DNA from 2 places in the Rhodococcus jostii RHA1 genome. Region 2 is predicted to be linked to the other one. Evidence: riboswitches for the same ligand, from Rfam matches in the RefSeq annotation. Region 2 holds a riboswitch; the other holds the start of a gene.
What was found. Region 2 has a riboswitch for cyclic di-AMP ahead of RHA1_RS44465 (NlpC/P60 family protein). Riboswitches for the same ligand answer to the same signal wherever they lie in the genome.

Region 1 (5,492 bases), 4.0 Mb from region 2:
GTGCCCTCCTCGGAAGACCTGCAGCTGGCAGGCGTCGAGATCCAGCTGCCGTCCGCCGTCATCGACGAGCAGGGGCTCACGAAGGCCCGGGCAGCCTGGTCGATCAAGACCGCCTAGCACGACACACGAAGAAGGCCCCTGCGCCGGAGCGCAGGGGCCTTTTCGTTGTCCGTCGAATCAGCTGTCGAGCTCGCGCGCGACGGCGCGGACCACCTCGGAGATGCGCTGGGCGGTCTTGCGGTCGGGGTACTTGCCCTTGCGCAGATCGGGCTGGACCTTCGCCTCGAGCAGCGTGATCATGTCCTCGACCATGCCGTGGAGTTCGTCCGGCGTGTGCTTCTTGGCGGACGGCTCCTTGCGCGCGGCGTTTTGACGCAGCGACGGCGCCGGGTCGAGCACCTTCAGGCTCAGAGCCTGGGGGCCGCGTCGACCGGCGGCCATGCCGAACTCGACGCGCTGGCCGGCCTTGAGGCCCTCGACGCCCTCGGGAAGAGCGGACGAACGCACGTAGACGTCCTCCCCCTCCTCCTGCGACAGAAAGCCGAAGCCCTTTTCGACGTCGTACCACTTCACCTTGCCGGTCGGCACCGCGTTCACCCGCTCATCACTTGGAGTGCAGTTGGTTGCACTTGGTATGCAAAACAGCGCGCCCCACCTCTGGTGCGGGACGCGCAGTGCCCACAGTCTACCTTGCAGAGACCCCCTCCGACATCCGGGTTTCCAGGCACTATCGTTGCTGGTGTGGCCCACGAACCGACTCCTCCGAGCACTCCTCACACACCCCGGAGGAGCGACGGACTCCTGCGCGTCGCACTCGCCCTCTTCGCGATCGGCTTCGTCGCGATCGTGGCGATCTTCCTGACCCCGGTGCTCTCCGATTCCGAACCGGGCCTCGTTCTCTATCTCATCGCCCTCGCGTGCCCGATCGGCTTCCTCCTCGGAATCGTCGCGGCGCTCAGACAGGGCAGACGCTCGCGCTGACACACCCGACCACCGACCGATGGGACGATCATGAGAATTCTGCTCAACATCATCTGGCTGATCTTCGGCGGTCTGTGGCTGGCGCTGGGGTACTTCGTCGCCGGAATCCTGTGCTGCATCCTGATCATCACGATCCCGTTCGGCATCGCGTCGTTCCGGGTCGGCGTCTACGCGCTGTGGCCGTTCGGGAAGACCGTCATCGACAAGCCGACGGCCGGTGTCGCCTCGCTGATCGGCAACGTCATCTGGTTCGTCATCGCCGGTCTGTGGCTCGCGATCGGGCACGTCGTGACGGCAATCGCCATGGCGATCACGATCATCGGGATTCCGCTCGCGGTCGCAAATCTCAAGATGATCCCCATCTCGCTCATGCCCCTCGGCAAGGACATCGTCGACGCTCCCCAGTGATGTGAGCTTCCTCACATAACGGCCCGGTAACGGAAGGGCAACGGCTCGGCGATACGCACGTCTCGTCGCCACTAGCTGGGAAGAGTCCCTGCGCGCCCAATGAGGCCCCGCAACAGGCGAAGACACTCCGCGTTATCAAATGGTGACACTGCGGCCTCGGCCCGTTACCGTCGTCACCGGCCGAGGAAACATCGGTCACATCCGGCCCGCCGCGCCAAACCTCGTCCCGCGGGTACCGGAGTCCCGACGAAGCATTCCAGGGACGAGGACGGGGGACCCAAAGTCCTCCAGGGAACGCAAGTTCTCAGACGGACACCGGCCCGAATGTGCTTCGCACACTCGGATCTTGGGGTGAAGCCAGACCCTCTCCAGCCAGGAGAGGCGAGGCCGGGCGACCTCTCAGCCCGAACCCGACAGCTGACCTCGCAGGCGCGTGTGGAGAGGATCTCGACCACTATGAGCGGACGCCATCGCAAGCCCACCAACACCGGCCGCACCGTCGCCAAGGTCGCCGTCACCGGCGCCATCATGGGCGTCGCCGGAGCAGCCTTCTCGGGCACCGCGAACGCGGCACCCGACTCCGACTGGGACCGCCTCGCGCAGTGCGAGTCCGGCGGAAACTGGGGAATCAACACCGGAAACGGCTTCCAGGGCGGACTCCAGTTCTCCCCGAGCACCTGGAACGCACACGGTGGAACCCAGTACGCGGCCACCGCCAACCAGGCCTCGCGTGAAGAGCAGATCGTCGTCGCCGAGAAGGTCCTCGACTCCCAGGGCTGGGGCGCATGGCCGTCCTGCTCCTCGAGCCTCGGCCTGAGCAGCGCACCCACCCAGCGCACCGCCCCCGCAACCGTGCCCGAGGCCCCCGCGGCGCCGGCACTCCCCGACCTCACGGGCGGCGTCCCCAGCACCAACGGCACGTCGCAGTACGCCGGTGCCGTCGACAACGCGATCGAGGCCGTCAAGGCTCAGGGCATCGCGATCGATCCCCAGATCCTGCAGCTCATCGACGCGAACAAGGGACTGCTCCCGCAGTAATCCCCCGCGACTCACAGAAGAGGGCCCTGCACCGATCCGGTGCAGGGCCCCTCTTGTGTCGTCGGGTCAGCGGTTGATCACGGTGTGCGGATGCGCGTACGGCAGCGAGTCCGCCGGCAGCGGGAACTCGGTGTCCTCGCCGAACGGGGACAATCCGCCCGCACGGCTCGACGACAGTTCGGTCACGGCGCTATCTCCATCGGCGGTTTCGGGCCACCCTGGATCCACGTACTGCTTCTTCGAATTGTTAGCCACGGTGCCATTTTGACAGGAGCATTCGGCGACGTACAGCCCAGGTCTCTAATCTGATAGTCGATGACCGACACCGACGACGCCACCGCGAGCACCAACGGCACCGCTGCCTCCCCGCGCGGAGCCGCGACCCTCGCGGACTGGCTGGCCGCGCGCAGCGACGCCGAACTGACGGATCTGCTCCGCAAGCGCCCCGACCTGGCGGTTCCACCGCCTGCCACGATCGTCGTCCTCGCCGGCCGCGCCGAACAGCGGGCATCGGTGGCCCGCGCGGCCGACAACCTGACGTCGCTGGACTTCGGCATCCTCGAACTCCTGGCGCTCGAACGGGCCGACGAGGTCGCCGTGCCGCGGGCCACGCTGCAGGACGCAGTGGGGTCGCGGGCGACGAAGAAGACCGTCGACGCCACGCTGGACGGCCTGCGGTCCGTGGGGATCGTCTGGGGGGACAAGACGTCGCTGCGCATCGTTCCCGCTGTCGTGGCCACCATCCCGTGGCGGGTCGGACGCAGCGCCGAACCCGACGAGACGCTGGACGAACCCGGCATCACGGCCGCGCTGGCCGGACTGCAGAGCGTCGAGCGGGACATCCTGGAGACCCTGTCGAAGTCGAGTTCGATCGGACGCACCCGGGACGCGGCCCCGGGAACACCCCCCGACCGTCCCGTGCAGCGACTCCTCGCCGCCGGGCTGCTGCGGTGGATCGACGACGAAACCGTCGAACTGCCCTATCAGGTGCGGCAGGTCCTGCGCGGGGAGGCCGTCTTCGACCCCACGTCGCTGGCCGCTCCCACCGTCACGGGCCGCAAGCACAAGCCGACCGACATCAACGCCGCCGCGGCAGGTGAGGCGCTGGAACTGGTTCGCCACTGCGAGGACGTCGTCAAGGCTCTCGGCGAGATCCCGGCGCCCGCCCTGCGGGCAGGTGGGCTCGGTGTCCGCGAACTGCGCCGGATCGCCAAGACGTCCGGCATCGACGAGAACCGGCTGAGCCTGCTCGTCGAACTGCTCTCCGCTGCGGGACTGATCGCGAGCGGCACCCCGGATCCGGCGCCGACGTCCGACAGCGGGGAGAACTACTGGGCCCCGACCACCGCGGTCGACAACTGGCTCACCGCGCCGGTCGCCCGGCGGTGGCACGCTCTGGCCGCCGCGTGGCTGGAACTTCCGCGCATGGCGTGGTTCATCGGCATGCGCGATGCCAACGACAAACCGGTCGCCGCGCTGTCCGAGGAGGTGCGCGCGCCGTCCGCGCCGCGCGACCGGCAGGCGATCCTGGGACTGCTGGCGGAACTGGGCAGCGGCCACTCGGCGGATCCGGCGGAGGTCAGCCGACTGCTGGCGTGGCGCCGCCCCCGCTGGGGTGCCCGGTTGCGGGTCCACGCGGTCGAACGCACCCTCGACGAGGCCGCGACGCTCGGACTCGTCGCCCGCGGAGCGCTCAGCTCACCCGGACGCGCACTGCTCCACGGCGGCGACGCCGAGGCCGAGATGCACGCGTCGCTGCCCGAACCCGTCGACCACGTCCTCGTCCAGGCCGACCTCACCGTCGTCGCCCCCGGCCCGCTGACTCCGGACCTGCTGGAGCAGATCACCCTGGTCGCGGACATCGAGTCCGCCGGTGCGGCGTCGATGTACCGGATCAGCGAGGACAGCGTCCGGCGTGCCCTCGACGTCGGGATGACGGCGGCCGAACTGCACAGCCTCTTCGCGACCCGGTCGCGCACACCCGTCCCGCAGTCGCTGTCGTATCTGATCGACGACGTCGCGAGGCGGCACGGGCGGCTCCGGGCGGGGGTCGCGGCGTCGTTCGTCCGCTGCGAGGACCCCACCCTGCTCGCGGAGGTCCTGGCGTCGCCGGTGGCTGCAACTTTGGCCCTGCGCGCGTTGGCTCCGACGGTTGCGGTGTCGCAGGCACCGCTGCGGGAAGTTCTGGGCGAACTGCGGGCGGCCGGTTTCGCGCCCGCAGGCGAGGACTCGTCCGGAGCCCTGGTCGACCTGCGTCCCCGCGGCGCCCGGGTCGTGACCCGGCGCAAGGCTCCCGCCGGCCGCACCCCGGCCGTCGCCACGGACGCCCAACTCGACGCGGTCGTCCGGACCCTCCGCGCGGGCGACCTGGCCGCGTCGGCCCGGGGATCCGGCAGCATCCGCTCCGACGGGTCGCGGGCCAGCAGCGCCGCGACCATCGCCCTGCTCAACGCGGCGGCGCGGGAACGCACCAGCGTGACCATCGGTTATGTCGACGCGCAGGGCGTGGCGACGCACCGCATCGTCGATCCCGTGAGCGTCGGCGGCGGTCAACTCGACGCGTTCGACCCGGCGAGCGGCGCGGTCCGGCGGTTCACCCTTCACCGCATCACGTCCGTCGCCCGCGTCGACTGACCCGTGAGTACTTGTTAACCACGGGCGGTTAACAACTACTCACGGGTCAGATAACGATTCTGCGCAAACGCCGAGGAATTTCGGGGCGCGCAATAACGTGATGCTGATATGTACCTGGCCGGGGACGACTACCAGGAGGCAGAACCGTGATTGTCACAGCAACGAAGCCGTCACAAAGTTGGATAAAAGGCGTCGTCCGGCTCATGATTGCCGTGGTGATCCTGCCGCTGGCGTTCGTCCTCGTCGGCGGCGGGACGGCCTCCGCGGACCCGTACAGCCGTCTGCGTGAGCACTGGGTCGACGCACCCGGCGGGGTCGGGCAGATCAAGGTGCGGATGTGGCTCGCGAACAACGGCAGCAACAAGGCCCTCTATCTCCTCGACGGCCTCCGCGCGACCAACGACGTCAGCGGGTGGGAGCACGAGACCAAC
Region 2 (5,492 bases):
CGCTCGACGAACTGCGCGGCGGCGATGCCGAGGTGAACGCGGCGGTGGCGCGGCGACTTTTCGCCGGTGAGACCGGACCCGTACGCGACGCGGTCCTCCTCAACGCCGCGGCGGCGATCGCCGCGTTCCGGGGACTCGGCGGCCGCACGCTCGAAGACGCGCTGTCGGACGGACTCTCGACGGCGGCGCAGTCGATCGACAGCGGAGCGGCCGCGACGCTGCTCGCGCGGTGGGCCGAACTCACGTCGGGACTGGCCACCAGCAAATAGCCGGCGGAGCTACTCGCCGATCGAGAAGCCCGCTTCCACGTCGGCGCTGGAGTAGGACTGGAACGCGATGTGCGTCGCCGTCCGGGAGACGCCGTCCACCTTGTTGATTCCCTCGGTGACGACCTCCGCGATCTTCGCGTGGTCCCGGACCCGCACGATCGCGATCAGGTCGACGTCGCCTGCGCAGGAATAGACCTTGTCGACGCCCTCGATGTCGGCGACGGCCTGAGCGGTCTCCGGGATGCGGTGGGCTTCGGCGTGGATCAGGACGATGGCGTTGATCATGATCGCCAGCCTAAGCGGTGGTCGGCGGAACCCGGTGCGGGTGGTCGGCTCTCGGCGTCCCGTGTCGACGCGCTCCCCGCTCGCGCGAGTGCGCACCACTCGGACCAGGATCCGGCGCCCCGTGCGGGCTCGCACCAGCCCGCGGAGGCGCTGACGATGCGGGTGTCCTCCTGGTCGAGCCAGCGCGCCAGCAGTCCGGCCTCCTCGGGGGACGCGCCGCGGAGCGGAGTTGCGTCGGGAACGACGGTTTCGGCGGTGAGGACGAGCGCATCGACCACCGGCATCGGGTGGATTCCGCGCCGCGCGCAGCCCGCGGACGCGAGCCGCCCGGAACGGATCACCGCGAACTCCCAGCCGCCGGTCGCGGCCGGGCGAGCGGCCACGAGCTGATCGAGCGCGGTGAGGGCGGCCAGGCGCTGCATCCTCCGCAACGCGAGCACGACCTCGGCGGTGCGATCACGCAGGCGTGCGGCGTTCTCGAACAACTCGCCTGCGGCCAGCTCCTCCACCTGTGCGCGCATGCGGTGCAGCGGCGCGTCGTCCAGGCCGCGCAGGAACTGCCGGAAGAGTTCCGGTCCGGGACGGTAGGCGTCCTCCGTGGCGCGGTCGTGGACGGACGCCGGGCAGCCTGCGAGCTCGCGGGGTGGGCACTGCGGACCGTGCTCCCTTCCCTTCGGGATGCGGCTCGTGCAGGTGCGGAGAATGCAGTACTCGGCGAGGACGTCGGCGAGGTCGACGGCGGTCGAGCGCGACCGGAACGGACCGAGCGAGTCGGCGGTCGGGGTACGCACCACCGACAACCGGGGGAAGGCCTCCACGGTGAGCGTGATCCACCAGCCGCGTTTCGGGTACTTGGATCTCCGGTTGTACGGAGGCGTGTGCGCTGCCAGCAGCCGGAGCTCGCGCACACCGGCCTCGAGTGCGTGCGCGCACTCGACGTGGTCGATCCGGGTGGTCAGCGCCACCATCTCCTTCATCCGGCCGCGCGTCTCGGAGCCGGTGAAGTAGTTGCGCACCCGCCGGCGCAGATCGGTGGCTGTGCCGACGTACAGGACCTCGTCGGACGGTCCGCGGAAGAGGTAGACGCCGGGGGCATGGGGGAGATGGCCGGCGAGCGAGCGTTTCGCCCGCTGGTGCGAGGAGACGTCGGGAAGGTAGTCGACGAGCTCGGTGAGACTGTGCACTCCCTGATTGCCGACCCTCGCGATGAGGGCGTGCAGGACGTCGACGGTGGCACGGGCGTCGTCGAGTGCGCGGTGGGTCGGAGTGGTCCCGACGTCGAACAGCCGGGCCAGCGACGACAGCTTGACCGACGGCGCTTCGTCGCGGCTGAGGACGCGCCGGGCCAGTTTGACGGTGCAGAGCACGGTGAACTTGGGCCAGGGGGTGTCGGTCGCGGACGCGGCGGCCTTGAGGAAGCCTGTGTCGAACGGGGCGTTGTGCGCGACGAGCACCGCCCCGCGTGCGAACTCGAGGAACGCCGGCAGCACTCGCTCGATCCGCGGGGCGTCGATCACCATGGCGGTGGTGATGCCGGTGATCTCCACGATGTGCGGGGGAATGGACCGCCCCGGGTCGACGAGGGTGGCCATTTCGGCGATCACCTCGCCACCGCGGATCTTCACGGCGCCGATCTCGGTGATGGCGTCCTCGCCCGGCCGCGCTCCGGTGGTCTCGAGATCGACCACCACGAACGTGGTGTCCCGCAGTGGGGTGTCGAGCTCGTCGAATCTCAGCTGTTCGGGTACACCGGGGACGCTCACGGCTCAGAGCGTATGGACGGGCACCGACAGAACCGCCCGGCGAGCCCGAAGAGCCCGGAGAGACGAGGATCACACTGCCCGCCTCGGGCGACGGTCGCGGGCGGTGCGAGGGTCGGGCGCGCGACCGCGAAGGAGGGGTCCGGACGGGGCGGGGACCGGTGCCGGCAGGTCCGGCGCGTGCGGCGGGTGCGGTCCGCGGCACCCCGCTGAACAGCAGGAACACTGGTCGAGAAGACATCGGGGAGTCGTCAGGCTCCGCGAAAATGCCCACTCCCGCTATCGAAAAGGGATCGGAAACCAACCGCCTGTTATCCAGTCGTTACCGAATGTGGGTATCGCGCGCCCGCGAAGCCCAAATCGGCCCAAACGGACACTTTCCGCGTGTCCCGGTCGACATCGGGGTATTCCATTTCGTAACCTTCCTGAGACCTAGCGGAGTCTCGCAGCCCCAACACCGGGGCAGCATCGCTAGTCACCGCCTAATCGGTCTCTCGCGAGAGTGGCCGTACCGGGAACCCAAGTTTCTACTGGGGTGAATCCCGCCGGGACGTCCTCACGCACCGGTGGGTAGGGCTGATCTTCCCAGCCCGAACCCGTCAGCTAACTCGGTCGGCGGATGAATGGAAGAAACGGAGTACCCCTTTCGTGGCGTCACAAGTTTCCAAGCGGAATGTGCGACGGGCAGTCGTCGCCGGCGCGCTCGCAGTCGGAGCGCTCACCGCTACCGCGGCCCCCGCGGCCGCAGATCCCGTCACCATCCCCGGAGTCGGAACCTTCGAGATCCCGGGTGTCGTCATCCCGCAGATCCCCGGTGTCCCGAACCTGCCTGCGCCCCCGGCGCCGGCCAGCACCGCAGGTGACAAGGCCGTTCAGGCCGCACAGACCAAGCTCGGCTCGCCGTACGTCTACGGCGCCGCCGGCCCCAACTCGTTCGACTGCTCCGGTCTGGTGCAGTGGGCGTTCAAGCAGGCCGGACTGAACCTGCCGCGCACCAGCTACGCGCAGGCGGCGGCAGGCACTCCCGTGTCGCAGTCCGATCTCCGCCCCGGCGACGTGGTCTCCTTCTACGGCGGATCGCACTCGGGCATCTACGCCGGCAACGGCAACGTGATCCACGCCTCCACCGAGGGGCAGCCCGTCAAGCTGGCGCCCATCGCGTCCATGCCTTTCGACGGCGCACGCCGCTACTGATCCACACGCGACGCGAGGCATCCACCGAGTCGAGCGCGGGGATGCACGGGGTAGCTTCGTAGGATCTCGCACGACCACCGAGGGTGGTTCGAATCACGATTCGAACCCACCCTCGATGTCGTTGCGCCCCAGGCAGACAGCGTGTCGTTCACCCGTCGGGTGGTCCCCGCCACCCCGTTCGTGACACAGGTGGACACAAACGTATGCCATTCCGTAACCTATCCGAGACCTTGCGAAGTCTTGTCGCGCCAACCGGGCGGCAACGCGGGTCACCACCTCTTCGGCACTCCACGGTCGCATCGGCCGAGGAAATCCCTGAGCCGCGCATCGGACACCCGACCCGGCTGGTGGAGAGCGACGATCGGAGAACTGCATTTCCGTGGCCTCACACAAGATGAAGCGCTCCCTGGGCAGCGTGCTGACCGCCGGCGTGCTGTCGGTGGCGCTCGTGTCGCTGCCCGCGATCCAGGCGGGTGCAGACCCGGTCACCACCAACCCGACCGACGCGCTGACAAAGCTCGGTGACCTGTCCCGGCAGTCCGAGCAGACGTCGGAGGCACTCCACAACGCGCAGATCGATCTCGAGGCCAAGCAGTCGGCGCAACGCGACGCCGACGCCGAGCTCGCGGCGGACCAGGGTGTGCTCGACGCCGCCAACGCGCGCGTCGCCGTCTTCCAGCCCGTCGTGAACAAGCTCGCCACCGCCAACTACCAGGGCGCACGGACCAATCGCCTCTTCGCCGTAATGGTGAGCGATTCGCCGCAGCAGCTCCTGGACCAGATGTCCGCTCTGGACGCCATCTCCAACGACACCCGCAATCAGGTCGCGCAGTTCCAGTCCGCCACATCGGAAGCCACGAAGGCCGCCGAGGCGTCGAAGAAGTCCGCGGATGCCGCACGCTCCGCGACCGAGCAAGCGAAAGCGGTGAGCGACGATCTACAACGCAAGCAGAGCGACCTGCAGGCGCAGATCGCCGACGTGATCAAGGCATTCGGAGATCTCACCGGCGCCGAACGCGACCAGCTGGCGGGGACGCCGTTCCCGCCCGGCTTCGACCCGAACACGATCCTCGCGCATCTCACCCCTGGCTCGGGCACGAGCGCGCTGCAGGCAGGCATGACCCGTATCGGCGACCCCTACGTGTGGGGCGCCACCGGTCCGGACGAATTCGACTGCTCGGGACTCGTCGTGTGGGCGTACAAGCAGATCGGCAAGACGCTGCCCAGGTCCAGTCAGGCGCAGGCCAGCGGCGGCACCCCGGTGTCCCGCGACGCCCTGCAGCCCGGCGACGTCGTCCTCTTCTACAACGACGCGTCCCACGTCGGCCTCTATGCCGGCAACGGCAACATTCTCCACGCCTCGACGTTCGGTGTTCCGGTGAAGATCGAGTCGATGGCGAAGTTCCCCTTCTACGGGGCGCGCCGCTACTGACGGCGACCGTCCGACAGCGGCGGCCGGGTGTGCTCATACACTCACCGGCGTGCCCGCTTCAGACCCGTCTCCCGCAACGGATCCGACCTCGCGCCGTCAGGCGCGCCCGTGGGAGCTGGCCGCACTGGCCGGACTCGTCCTCGCCGTCGTCGTCGTACTCGCACTGACGGGGTTCTCCCGGACCGAGCGGGACGCCGACGGGGCCGTCGGCACCGCGCAAGCCGACGCCGAGGCGCGTGCGGCAGCCGTCCAGACGCTCCTCGACACGTGGGCGTCGGCCGTGCGGACGAACGACGCGGCCCGGCTGTCCGGTCTGATGGATCAGGCGGCGGCACCGGGATTCCTGGCCGCCGAGACGCGGCGGGCGGGCAACGTTGCCGGGGTGGAATTCTCGGACTGGGGCTACGAGATCGCCGAGGGCGCCGAGACGGCGGTGCCGTCGAGTCTCGTCGACGCGCTCGGGGCCGACGAGGTGTGGGCCCCCGCCGTGCAGCTCCGCTACGCGATCGCGGACGAGAGTCCCACCCGAAAGCCGGTGGCTCTCGTCGTCGC

Region 1: another riboswitch for cyclic di-AMP. It lies ahead of RHA1_RS24255 (transglycosylase family protein); the one in region 2 lies ahead of RHA1_RS44465 (NlpC/P60 family protein).

Annotation. Positions count from the first base shown of each region.
Region 1 is NC_008268.1:5,237,822-5,243,313, reverse strand. Features, by position in the region: gene RHA1_RS24275 (DUF2771 domain-containing protein) at 1-117, shown strand, start outside; gene RHA1_RS24270 (cold-shock protein) at 178-588, opposite strand; gene RHA1_RS24265 (hypothetical protein) at 742-981, shown strand; gene RHA1_RS24260 (YccF domain-containing protein) at 1,012-1,389, shown strand; cyclic di-AMP (ydaO/yuaA leader) riboswitch at 1,624-1,837, shown strand; gene RHA1_RS24255 (transglycosylase family protein) at 1,846-2,427, shown strand; gene RHA1_RS24250 (hypothetical protein) at 2,494-2,682, opposite strand; gene RHA1_RS24245 (helicase-associated domain-containing protein) at 2,743-5,061, shown strand; gene RHA1_RS24240 (alpha/beta hydrolase) at 5,208-5,492, shown strand, end outside.
Region 2 is NC_008268.1:1,196,838-1,202,329, reverse strand. Features, by position in the region: gene trpD (anthranilate phosphoribosyltransferase) at 1-269, shown strand, start outside; gene RHA1_RS05440 (Lrp/AsnC family transcriptional regulator) at 279-554, opposite strand; gene RHA1_RS05435 (DEDD exonuclease domain-containing protein) at 551-2,317, opposite strand; cyclic di-AMP (ydaO/yuaA leader) riboswitch at 2,784-2,948, shown strand; gene RHA1_RS44465 (NlpC/P60 family protein) at 2,963-3,508, shown strand; gene RHA1_RS05425 (C40 family peptidase) at 3,888-4,940, shown strand; gene RHA1_RS05420 (hypothetical protein) at 4,990-5,492, shown strand, end outside.